Cohnella abietis: one gene and its partner. The protein of the gene in region 1 interacts with the protein of each later gene in a pairwise test. Links are inferred from orthologs where the notes say so. Each region holds a gene or a part of one and is shown on either strand. Other genes may lie near its edges. The genes, in order: ftsH and hflK.

Region 1 (6,151 bases):
GACGCATCAGTTGAAGGTAGAGACGTCCTTATTGTAGAAGATATTATTGACAGTGGATTGACCCTAAGCTACTTGATCGATGTCCTGGAGCGCCGCAATGCGTTGTCCGTTAACGTGGTGGCTCTGTTCGATAAACCGGGACGCCGTACAGTAGACCTGAACGCAGACTACACCGGATTTAGTATTCCTGATGCATTCGTCGTTGGATATGGGCTTGATTATGCGGAGAGATACCGCAATTTGCCTTATGTCGGAGTGCTCAAGCCGGAAGTCTATACGGTTTAAGAGCTCGCCGTCCATACGGTGGTGCGTTATTATTGTGATGCCAAGACAGGCTATGGTAAAATGATGTAAGCGTGTCGAGAGGAGGTCGGGGATGAATCGGTTCATCCGGAACACAGGGTTTTACTTACTTATCTTTTTGGTAACGGTTGGGATTGTTCAGTTTTTCATTGGGAAGCAGGATACGACCAAGGAACTGAATTACAATCAAATTGTTCAAGCAGTCCAGCAGGGCAATGTTAAGGAACTGACCTTGCAAATTCAAAGCGGCACCTATTTAGTAACAGGTGAATATAAGCCTAAGGCCGCTAATGAGAAGGGCGAAACGTTCATGGGCCGTGCGCCTTATGCCGATTACGCACTTCAACAGCTTACTCAGATTGGGTTAGAGAAAAACTTTGAAGTTAACATTAAAAAAATGCCGGGACAAAGCTTCTGGCTGACATTCTTGACCTCTATTATCCCTTTCATCATCATGTTCGTTCTCTTCTTCTTCCTGATTAATCAGGCACAAGGCGGCGGCGGTAAGGTGATGAATTTCGGCAAAAGTCGTGCCCGTCTCTATAATGAAGAGAAGAAACGGGTCACGTTCGAGGATGTGGCCGGAGCGGATGAAGAGAAGCAAGAGTTGGTCGAGGTTGTCGAGTTCTTGAAGGATCCCCGTAAGTTTGCGGCGCTTGGCGCACGCATTCCAAAAGGTGTTCTCCTCGTCGGTCCTCCAGGTACAGGTAAAACGTTGCTTGCTCGTGCAGTAGCGGGTGAAGCGGGCGTTCCGTTCTTCACTATATCTGGTTCTGATTTTGTTGAAATGTTCGTGGGCGTCGGGGCATCCCGTGTTCGTGACTTGTTCGAGAATGCAAAGAAAAACTCGCCATGTATTATCTTTATCGATGAGATCGATGCTGTTGGTCGTCAACGGGGCGCAGGCCTTGGTGGTGGACATGATGAGCGTGAGCAAACACTCAATCAGCTTCTCGTAGAGATGGACGGCTTCGGTGCCAATGAAGGTATCATTATCGTTGCTGCAACGAATAGACCAGACATTCTTGATCCAGCCTTGCTTCGTCCAGGCCGGTTTGACCGTCAGATTACGGTTGATCGTCCAGACGTTAAGGGCCGTGAAGCAGTATTGAAGGTTCATGCTCGCAACAAGCCTTTGAATAAAGATGTTCGTCTTGGCACTATTGCTAAACGTACAACTGGATTTACAGGTGCTGATCTGGAAAACTTACTCAACGAGGCAGCCTTGCTTGCTGCACGTCGTAATAAGAAAGATATCGCCATGCAAGAAGTCGATGAAGCGATTGACCGTGTTATCGTAGGTACGGAGAAGAAAAGCCGTATCATTAGCGATCGTGAGAAGCGTATTGTCGCTTATCATGAAGCGGGTCATACAATTGCTGGATTCTTCCTTGAGCATGCGGATACGGTACACAAGGTAACGATCGTTCCACGTGGACGTGCAGGCGGTTATGTCATCATGCTTCCTAAGGAAGACCGTATGCTTGTGACTAAGCAAGAGCTTCTTGATAAAGTGACAGGCTTGCTGGCAGGTCGTGCAGCCGAAGAAATCTTTATCGGAGAAATTGGTACGGGCGCTTATAGCGACTTTAAGTCAGCTACAAGCATCGTACGTGCAATGATCATGGAGTACGGAATGAGTGAAAAGCTCGGAACTATGCAGTTCGGTAGCAGTTCCCAAGGTCAGGTATTCTTAGGCCGTGACATCGGACATGAACAGAACTATTCTGATGCCATTGCTTATGAGATCGACCAAGAGATGCAGAGCATTACTCGTGATTGCTATGATCGTGCTAGGAAGCTCCTTAACGAGAAGAGTGCAGAGATGCATTTGTTAGCTAAGACGCTTCTTGAACAGGAGACGCTTGATCTCGAACAGATCAAGACTTTGATCGAGAAGGGTATCTTCGTAGCTAACGTTGAGGAACCATCCTCTAACGACGAGGAGTCCAAAGCTGAACCGATTGTGGATACGATTGGCGATGTCAAGGTGCGGATTCAAACCCGTGATGACGAGCCATTGCCGACTATACCGGATTCGCGCAAGGATGACGGCTCCGAAGAGCCTAAATAATAAGGTACTCATTAAACGGGATGTTCCCGCGCTGTAACGGCGCTTGGCGAACATCCCGTTTTAATATCCTGAAAAAAGGGCTTACAATCGGTGCAAGATGAATTGACAGCCTTACTTGGCAAGTGTAAATTAGTTGTTAATGAACGAACTCGTTTTCGTCCACAATAGAGACAACGATCCCGCCATGTTTGTGCATTGATTCACAAACTATCGGTTCATCTAGGGGAGGAGATTAAGCATGGAGGCTTTGGCACTAGAGCGTAAAGCAGAACAAAATCGCGAGCTACGCGAACGGCTTATGCAGCTTAAGAAGGAACGGAATGCCATTATTCTCGCTCATTATTATCAGCGTGATGAAATACAGGAGGTCGCGGATTTTCGCGGAGATTCTTTTCTGCTAGCTCAGAAAGCGGCATCAACAGATGCGGATGTCATCGTGTTCTGTGGTGTACATTTTATGGGAGAGAGTGCTAAGATTCTGGCTCCACATAAGACCGTGCTCGTTCCGGACGAACGTGCAGGCTGCCCAATGGCAGATATGGTTAATCCGATTGGACTTAGGGAATTAAAGGCAAAGCACCCGAATGCTAAAGTCGTTACCTATATTAATTCCTCTGCTGACGTTAAGGCGGAAACGGATATTTGCTGTACGTCCGCTAATGCGGTCAACGTTGTCAATTCAGTTGATGCCGATGAAGTCATCTGGTGTCCAGATAAGAACCTTGGGCATTATGTGCAGCAATTTACTGACAAGAAGATGATTATTTGGGAAGGCTACTGCAACACCCACGACATGTTGACTATTAAGGATGTCGAGGAGATGCGGGCGAAGTATCCGAATGCGGAATTCGTAGTCCACCCAGAATGCCGTCCGGAAGTCGTTGAAATGGCCGATTTCGTTGGCAGTACGACGGGTATTCTTAAGCATTGTCGGGAATCCAGTCATCAAGAGTTTATTGTAGGTACGGAGGACGGAACAGGATATCAGCTTCGTCTGGATAGTCCTAATAAATCCTTTCATTTCGCATCGAAATTTCTCGTCTGCCCGAACATGAAGGTTAATAACCTGAAGAAGGTTGTTAAAGCCTTAGAGACGATGCAACCGCAAATATATGTACCGCAGGATGTCGCGGACAAGGCTCGTTTATCGCTGGAGCGCATGCTGCTAGTAAAGTAAAACGGCTAAGCTGTCCAATGGACAGCTGCAGACGTTTATATCTGACGATTAGACAAGCTGAGGTATAACCTACCGATGCTTTCTAATCGTTCAAGCAGCTTGTGCTACTCTTCTGTTGAGTGGGGACAAAATAACCATGATTCCAAGGTACGTTGTTGATTTTGATCTAGACAAGCTTCCTCGCATTGAGACGGACGTGATCGTTATTGGGGCCGGCATCGCCGGACTATATACGGCGCTAAAGGCCAGCGAGACGCAGCGGGTATTAATGATAACTAAGAAGTCCTTATTCGATAGCAACACCCGCTATGCGCAAGGCGGAATTGCTGCGGTAATTTCCGATGAAGATTCTCCCGATTTTCTTGCTAAAGATACATTGATTGCTGGAGCAGGTCTTTGTAATGCCGCAGCAGTCGATGTGCTTGTTCATGAAGGGCCTCATGGGGTACAGGAGCTTATTAGATACGGCACCAACTTTGATGAAGAAGACGGCCAGTACGCTCTGACGAAGGAAGGTGCTCATAGCCAACGTCGTATACTCCATGCTAATGGGGATGCCACAGGCTTTGAGATCGTCCGTGCATTGGCGGAGAAGGTCAAATCTGATCCGACTCTTGAGCTGTGGGACGATCATTTTGTGCTGGATCTGTTGACGGAGGACGGGGAATGTCGGGGGGCGCTCGTTCAGAAGCCAGACGGATCTCGCGTTGCTGTATTCGGACGAGCTACTGTGCTTTGTACAGGGGGCACCGGGCAGCTCTATCGGTATACGACTAATCCTGAGGTGGCAACCGGTGACGGGGTGGCTATGGCCTACCGTGCAGGTGCTGATATTCGGGATATGGAGTTTAATCAATTCCACCCGACGTCTCTTTGTTATCCTGGTGCGCCTAGATTTCTTATCTCGGAGGCCGTTCGCGGCGAGGGTGCATTCTTACGCAATATTAATGGCGACAGATTCATGGAAAATTATCATCCTCAGCTAGAGCTTGCTCCTAGAGATGTTGTGGCTCGTGCAATTGTGAACGAGATGGAAACGACAAAGTCTACTTATGTTTATATTGATATTACGCATGAAAGCCCTGAATTAATTAAGCATCGTTTTCCGACGATATTTGAATATTGCTTAAATTATGGACTCGATATGACGACGGATTGGATACCTGTAGCGCCAGCAGCTCATTATATGATGGGTGGAGTCAAAACTGATCTCCATGGCGAGACTAGTATTCATCGTCTCTTTGCCTGTGGTGAAGCTTCCTCGACTGGAGTGCATGGCGCTAACCGGCTTGCAAGTAATTCATTGTCGGAGGCTATCGTTTTCGGACAACGTATCGTAGATGCTGTAAACAAGCTTACCCCAGCAAAGGCTTCTGCAGACAATGGCTTAGGCTTAGATAGGAATGCTGCATTGACGGGTGCACTTATCGAGCGCCGCCTGAAGCTTCAGAAGGGAATGGTTCGCTACGCTGGATTACGAAGAGATCGTGCCGGACTTCTTAAGGGGCTAGAGGAGTTAAAGAAGCAGCTGCCATTGTTTCAGCTGTGTCTCTCTAAGAAAGAGGAATTGGAATATGCTAATCTCTTGACCTGCGCATTCCTTGTAACCGAGGGAGCACTCAATCGTGAAGAAAGTCGTGGCGGTCATTATCGGGAAGATTATCCTCAGAGGGATGATTTGAATTGGCGTACACACACGATATTGAACCGGGAAAAAGGTATTCGTACAGAAAGGGTCGACGACGATGTTTGAACGAGAAAGCGATTGGACAATCGGTGGTCCTGCAATTGAAGCAGTGAAAGATCAGCTTCGCTCTTGGTTGGCGGAAGACATTGGTTCGGGAGACGCTACAACAATGGCGACTGTACCCCTGGGTCATGTATCGAGCGGAATTATCCATGCTAAACAGTCGGGCATTCTTGCTGGTATTCCTTTAGCGCGGCTTGTTTTCGAGGTCATAGATAAAGATTTGAAGTTTAATGCTCAGGTAGCAGATGGAGTTAGAGTGGAAAAGGGTACGGTTCTAGCCATTGTTGAAGGCTCAACACATAGCATTCTGACGGGTGAAAGACTGGCGCTCAACTTATTGCAGAGGCTTTCGGGTATTGCAACCAAAACTAACGAATACGTAGAAGCTGCTCAGGGGCAGGCTGTAAAGATTGCCGATACCCGCAAGACTACTCCAGGACATCGGACACTTGAGAAATATGCAGTTAGAGTCGGTGGTGGAGCTAATCACCGCTTCGGTTTGTATGATGCTGTCATGATCAAGGATAATCACATTAAAGCAGCTGGAGGGATTACAGCGGCAGTTCATGCGGCGAAATCCCGTATTCCCCATACGATGATGATTGAGGTAGAGGCTGAGTCTTTAGCAGAGGCTGAAGAAGCGGTTCATGCTGGGGCGCATATCGTCATGCTTGATAATATGACGGCTGCTGCGATGGCAGAGGCTGTAACGGTTGTGCGGCGTATGGCTCCACATATTGTCCTAGAAGCTTCCGGTGGGATTACACCTGAGCGAGTGGCAGACGTAGCGCGGAGTGGCGTTGACATCATATCGGTTGGGAGCTTGACTCATTCTTTTCTAGCGCTT
Region 2 (3,336 bases), 4.2 Mb from region 1 along the record:
CAATCCGGTTATGTCATTGAAGAGCGCAATTGGCGTTGCCGGTCTGGTGAGATTGATCTTATCGCATTAGACGGTGACACTTTGGTGTTCATAGAGGTCCGTTCGCGAACAAACCCTACTCGCTATGGATCGGCGGTAGAAGCTATAACCCCACGAAAGTGCCGTCAAGTCCGTGAACTGGCTGTTATTTATCTCAAGCAGCGCAAGGGCAATCCACTATCGATTAGATTCGATGTCGTAGCTGTAACGCTCGATGCGGAAGGAAAGGCTACAGAAATCAAGCATCTACCAGGTGCCTTCTGAAATAACTAAATATACGATTTCATCTTAACAAGCCACCCTTTTTGGGTGGTTTTTTACAATGAATTATAAAAACAGCACCCTATCAAGCGAGGTCAGACAGTTTATTATCTACCGCACCCCACCACAGTCCACAACTTCCACTACATACCGATCACGACCGCGCTTCCGGCATCTCACATCCCACTACAATCTGCATATCAATTACGACCGCGCTAATGGCATCCCACATCCCACAACATTCCGGATACCGATCACAACCACGCTTCCGGCATCTCACATCCTACTACAATCCTCATACCGAATACGACCTCGTTAATGGCATCTTACATCCCGCTACAATCCACATACCGAATACGTCCGCGCTTACGGCATCCTACATCCCACTACATTCCGGATACCGATACTCCCTCGCTTACGGCATCCCACATCCCACTACAATCCGCATACCAATTACGACCTCGCTTACGGCTTCGCACATGCAAGAGGGAAATGTCTGTCCTAGCTAACGAATCGAATCGTGCTTATTATCGATAAATTGACTACTTATTTGTTCTTACGAACTCCAGTAGCGTTATTGAGGAAAATATAGGGGAAAACGCGCCGCTTTGCTGGATATAAGATGTCTGGAGCTCGTTAAAATATAAAATCATTAGATTTTGATCAAATAAGAGTTACTGAGTTCGTAAGCCATATGTCATGCAAGCCATATGTCACGAAATCCATTTCTGAATAATCTCCCACATAAACTTAGAACGCCGTGAAAAGGACGGCGTCAGCCGCTAATGCATGGTTATTCAGAACGAATAAGTTTCACGAAATCCATCCCTGAATAACACAAACATAAACATTTTTTCGCTACCCAAAAGACAGCGAAAAATGTTTATGCTTGTTTTAATACGTTTTTCCTGAGGATTTTGGCTATTTTTATGAAACGTAAAGTGTTCTGTTACGTAACAAAGAAAGATATGAAAGCTACATCAGGGAGGGGTATCAGTCTATATGGAACTTGTTCACAATCAAAAAAAGCCAGAAAATCCACTTGATTTGCCGCCAGGATTACTTAAGAAAATTGGTTTAGGTGTTATCGGCGTACTCGTGGCACTAATCGCGTATTCATCATTTTACACCGTTCAAGAGCAACAGAGGGCAGCTATCCTTACATTCGGAAAGTATACAGGGGAGTCGACAGCGGGCCTTCATTTCAAATGGCCTTATCCGATTCAGCAGGTTATTCTTGTGCCGGCAGAGCTTACACAACGTATTTACATAGGTTATCGTCTAGATAATGACATCTCAACCCCGGTTGAAGAGGAATCGATGATGATAACCGGAGACGAGAATATTGTATCCGCTGATGCCGTTGTACAGTGGAAAATAAGCGATGTTCAAAAATACTTATACAATATTAGCAATCCGGAGCAGTTCCTGCGTAATGCAGCTAGCTCATCCATTCGATCCGTTATTGGTTCGGAAAAGCTTGATTATGCAATTACAAACGGAAAAACTGAAATTCAAGATAAAGTTCGTGAAAAGCTAATTGATCTTCAAGCGAAATATAATACAGGAATTCAGATTGTCGATATTAAGTTTCAAGATATAGAACCGCCTAGTGGTCAAGTAGAGGAAGCGTTCCGCGCGGTTACGAATGCTCGTGAGGAAAAAAACACGAAGATTAACAATGCAGCAAAATACGAAAATGATAAAATACCAAAAGCTCGCGGAGAAGCGCAAGCTATGCTTGAGAATGCGGAAGGTGTGAAAAAATCACGTATTCTTAATGCTGAAGGGGATGTAGCCCAGTTTAACGCTATTTTCGTAGAGTATTCTAAAAACCCTGGCGTAACTGAAAGCCGTTTGATTGTGGAAACGTTGGAGAAAATATTGCCGAAGGCCAAAATCTTCATCTCCGATTCGGGTGGCGACACCGTCAAGTATTTACCGATAAACGAGCTCCTTCGTAAAACAGGAGTGACAGCGGGAGCAACAGGTAGTGCTTCGGGTAGTGCGGGTAGTGCAACGGGTAATGCAGGAAACGCAGGGGCTGCGCAAGGAGGTACAACGCCATGAGTAAAAAACTAATTGTTGGACTGGTTTCATTTTTAGCAGTAATAATCATAGGATCTGCTTCTCTATATGTCGTAAAAGAAGGCGAGTACAAGGTTATCCTTAAGTTTGGAGAGGCCGTTCGAGTTGAAGGAAGCCCGGGGCTGTACTTTAAGATACCTTTTGTAGAAAGTGTTTCTAAATTGCCGAAATATCAAATGACTTATGAAAGTAATCCAACATCTATACTCACAAAGGATAAAAAACCGATAATCGTCGATAATTATACCGTTTGGCGAATAAAGAGTCCTGAAAGCTTCTTGAAAACAGTTCAAACCGTTAGTGTTGGTGTGCAACGTATTGATGAAGCCGTGTATAACTCTGTTCGCCGGAAATTGTCAGAAATTAATTACGATAATATTATCAGTGAGAACACAGAACGTGGTAACATAAATGATGACATCACCAAAGATGTTTCCACCGCGCTTATACGGGATAATTATGGTATTGAAATCATTGATGTAAGAATTAAGCGTACAGATCTCCCGGAAGGCAACAAGCAGAGTGTTTATAATCGGATGATTTCAGATCGTCAGTCTATCGCTGCGCGTTACTTGTCTGAGGGAGACGAAGAATCGCATAAAATTACATCAAAAGCTGATCGTACAGCAACTGAGTTACTTGCTCAGGCGGAAGCGGATGCCAAGAAAATTATTGCGCAAGGTGAACAGGAAGCCGCAAAAATATATAATGAATCGTATGGCAAGGATCCTAAGTTTTACAGCTTTTATCGGACGCTGCAAAGCTATGTGACAACGCTTGAGAATGAGCCTGTCATTATGTTGCCGATCGATTCTCCCTATACCCGTATTCTATTAGGGAAATAAGCCGATTGATGAAGGGTGATTAGTTCTGAATAATCAGATGGTGCAGCTAGAACAATTTAAAAGATTCAAAGAAGAAATCACCCGGTTTATGATGATGTACAAA

What was found.
Region 2: the proteins of ftsH (region 1) and hflK interact in binary tests that used the Escherichia coli proteins (3 or more experiments, as listed by UniProt). The link is inferred for Cohnella abietis from one-to-one orthologs.

Annotation. Positions count from the first base shown.
Region 1 is NZ_AP019400.1:87,498-93,648, forward strand. The notes cover bases 1-2,876. They hold ftsH (ATP-dependent zinc metalloprotease FtsH), read left to right. Parts: upstream 1-376; coding sequence 377-2,377; downstream 2,378-2,876. Other genes in these bases: hpt (hypoxanthine phosphoribosyltransferase), read left to right, coding at 1-285; nadA (quinolinate synthase NadA), read left to right, coding at 2,616-2,876. Outside these bases: more of nadA, read left to right, coding at 2,877-3,554; nadB (L-aspartate oxidase), read left to right, coding at 3,691-5,307; nadC (carboxylating nicotinate-nucleotide diphosphorylase), read left to right, coding at 5,300-6,151. UniProt on the Escherichia coli protein: Acts as a processive, ATP-dependent zinc metallopeptidase for both cytoplasmic and membrane proteins. Plays a role in the quality control of integral membrane proteins.
Region 2 is NZ_AP019400.1:4,307,796-4,311,131, reverse strand. What follows is about bases 439-3,336. They hold hflK (FtsH protease activity modulator HflK), read left to right. Parts: upstream 439-1,302; coding sequence 1,303-2,370; downstream 2,371-3,336. Other genes in these bases: KCTCHS21_RS18855 (GTP pyrophosphokinase), read left to right, coding at 3,271-3,336; hflC (protease modulator HflC), read left to right, coding at 2,367-3,233. Also shown: KCTCHS21_RS18870 (YraN family protein), read left to right, coding at 1-303.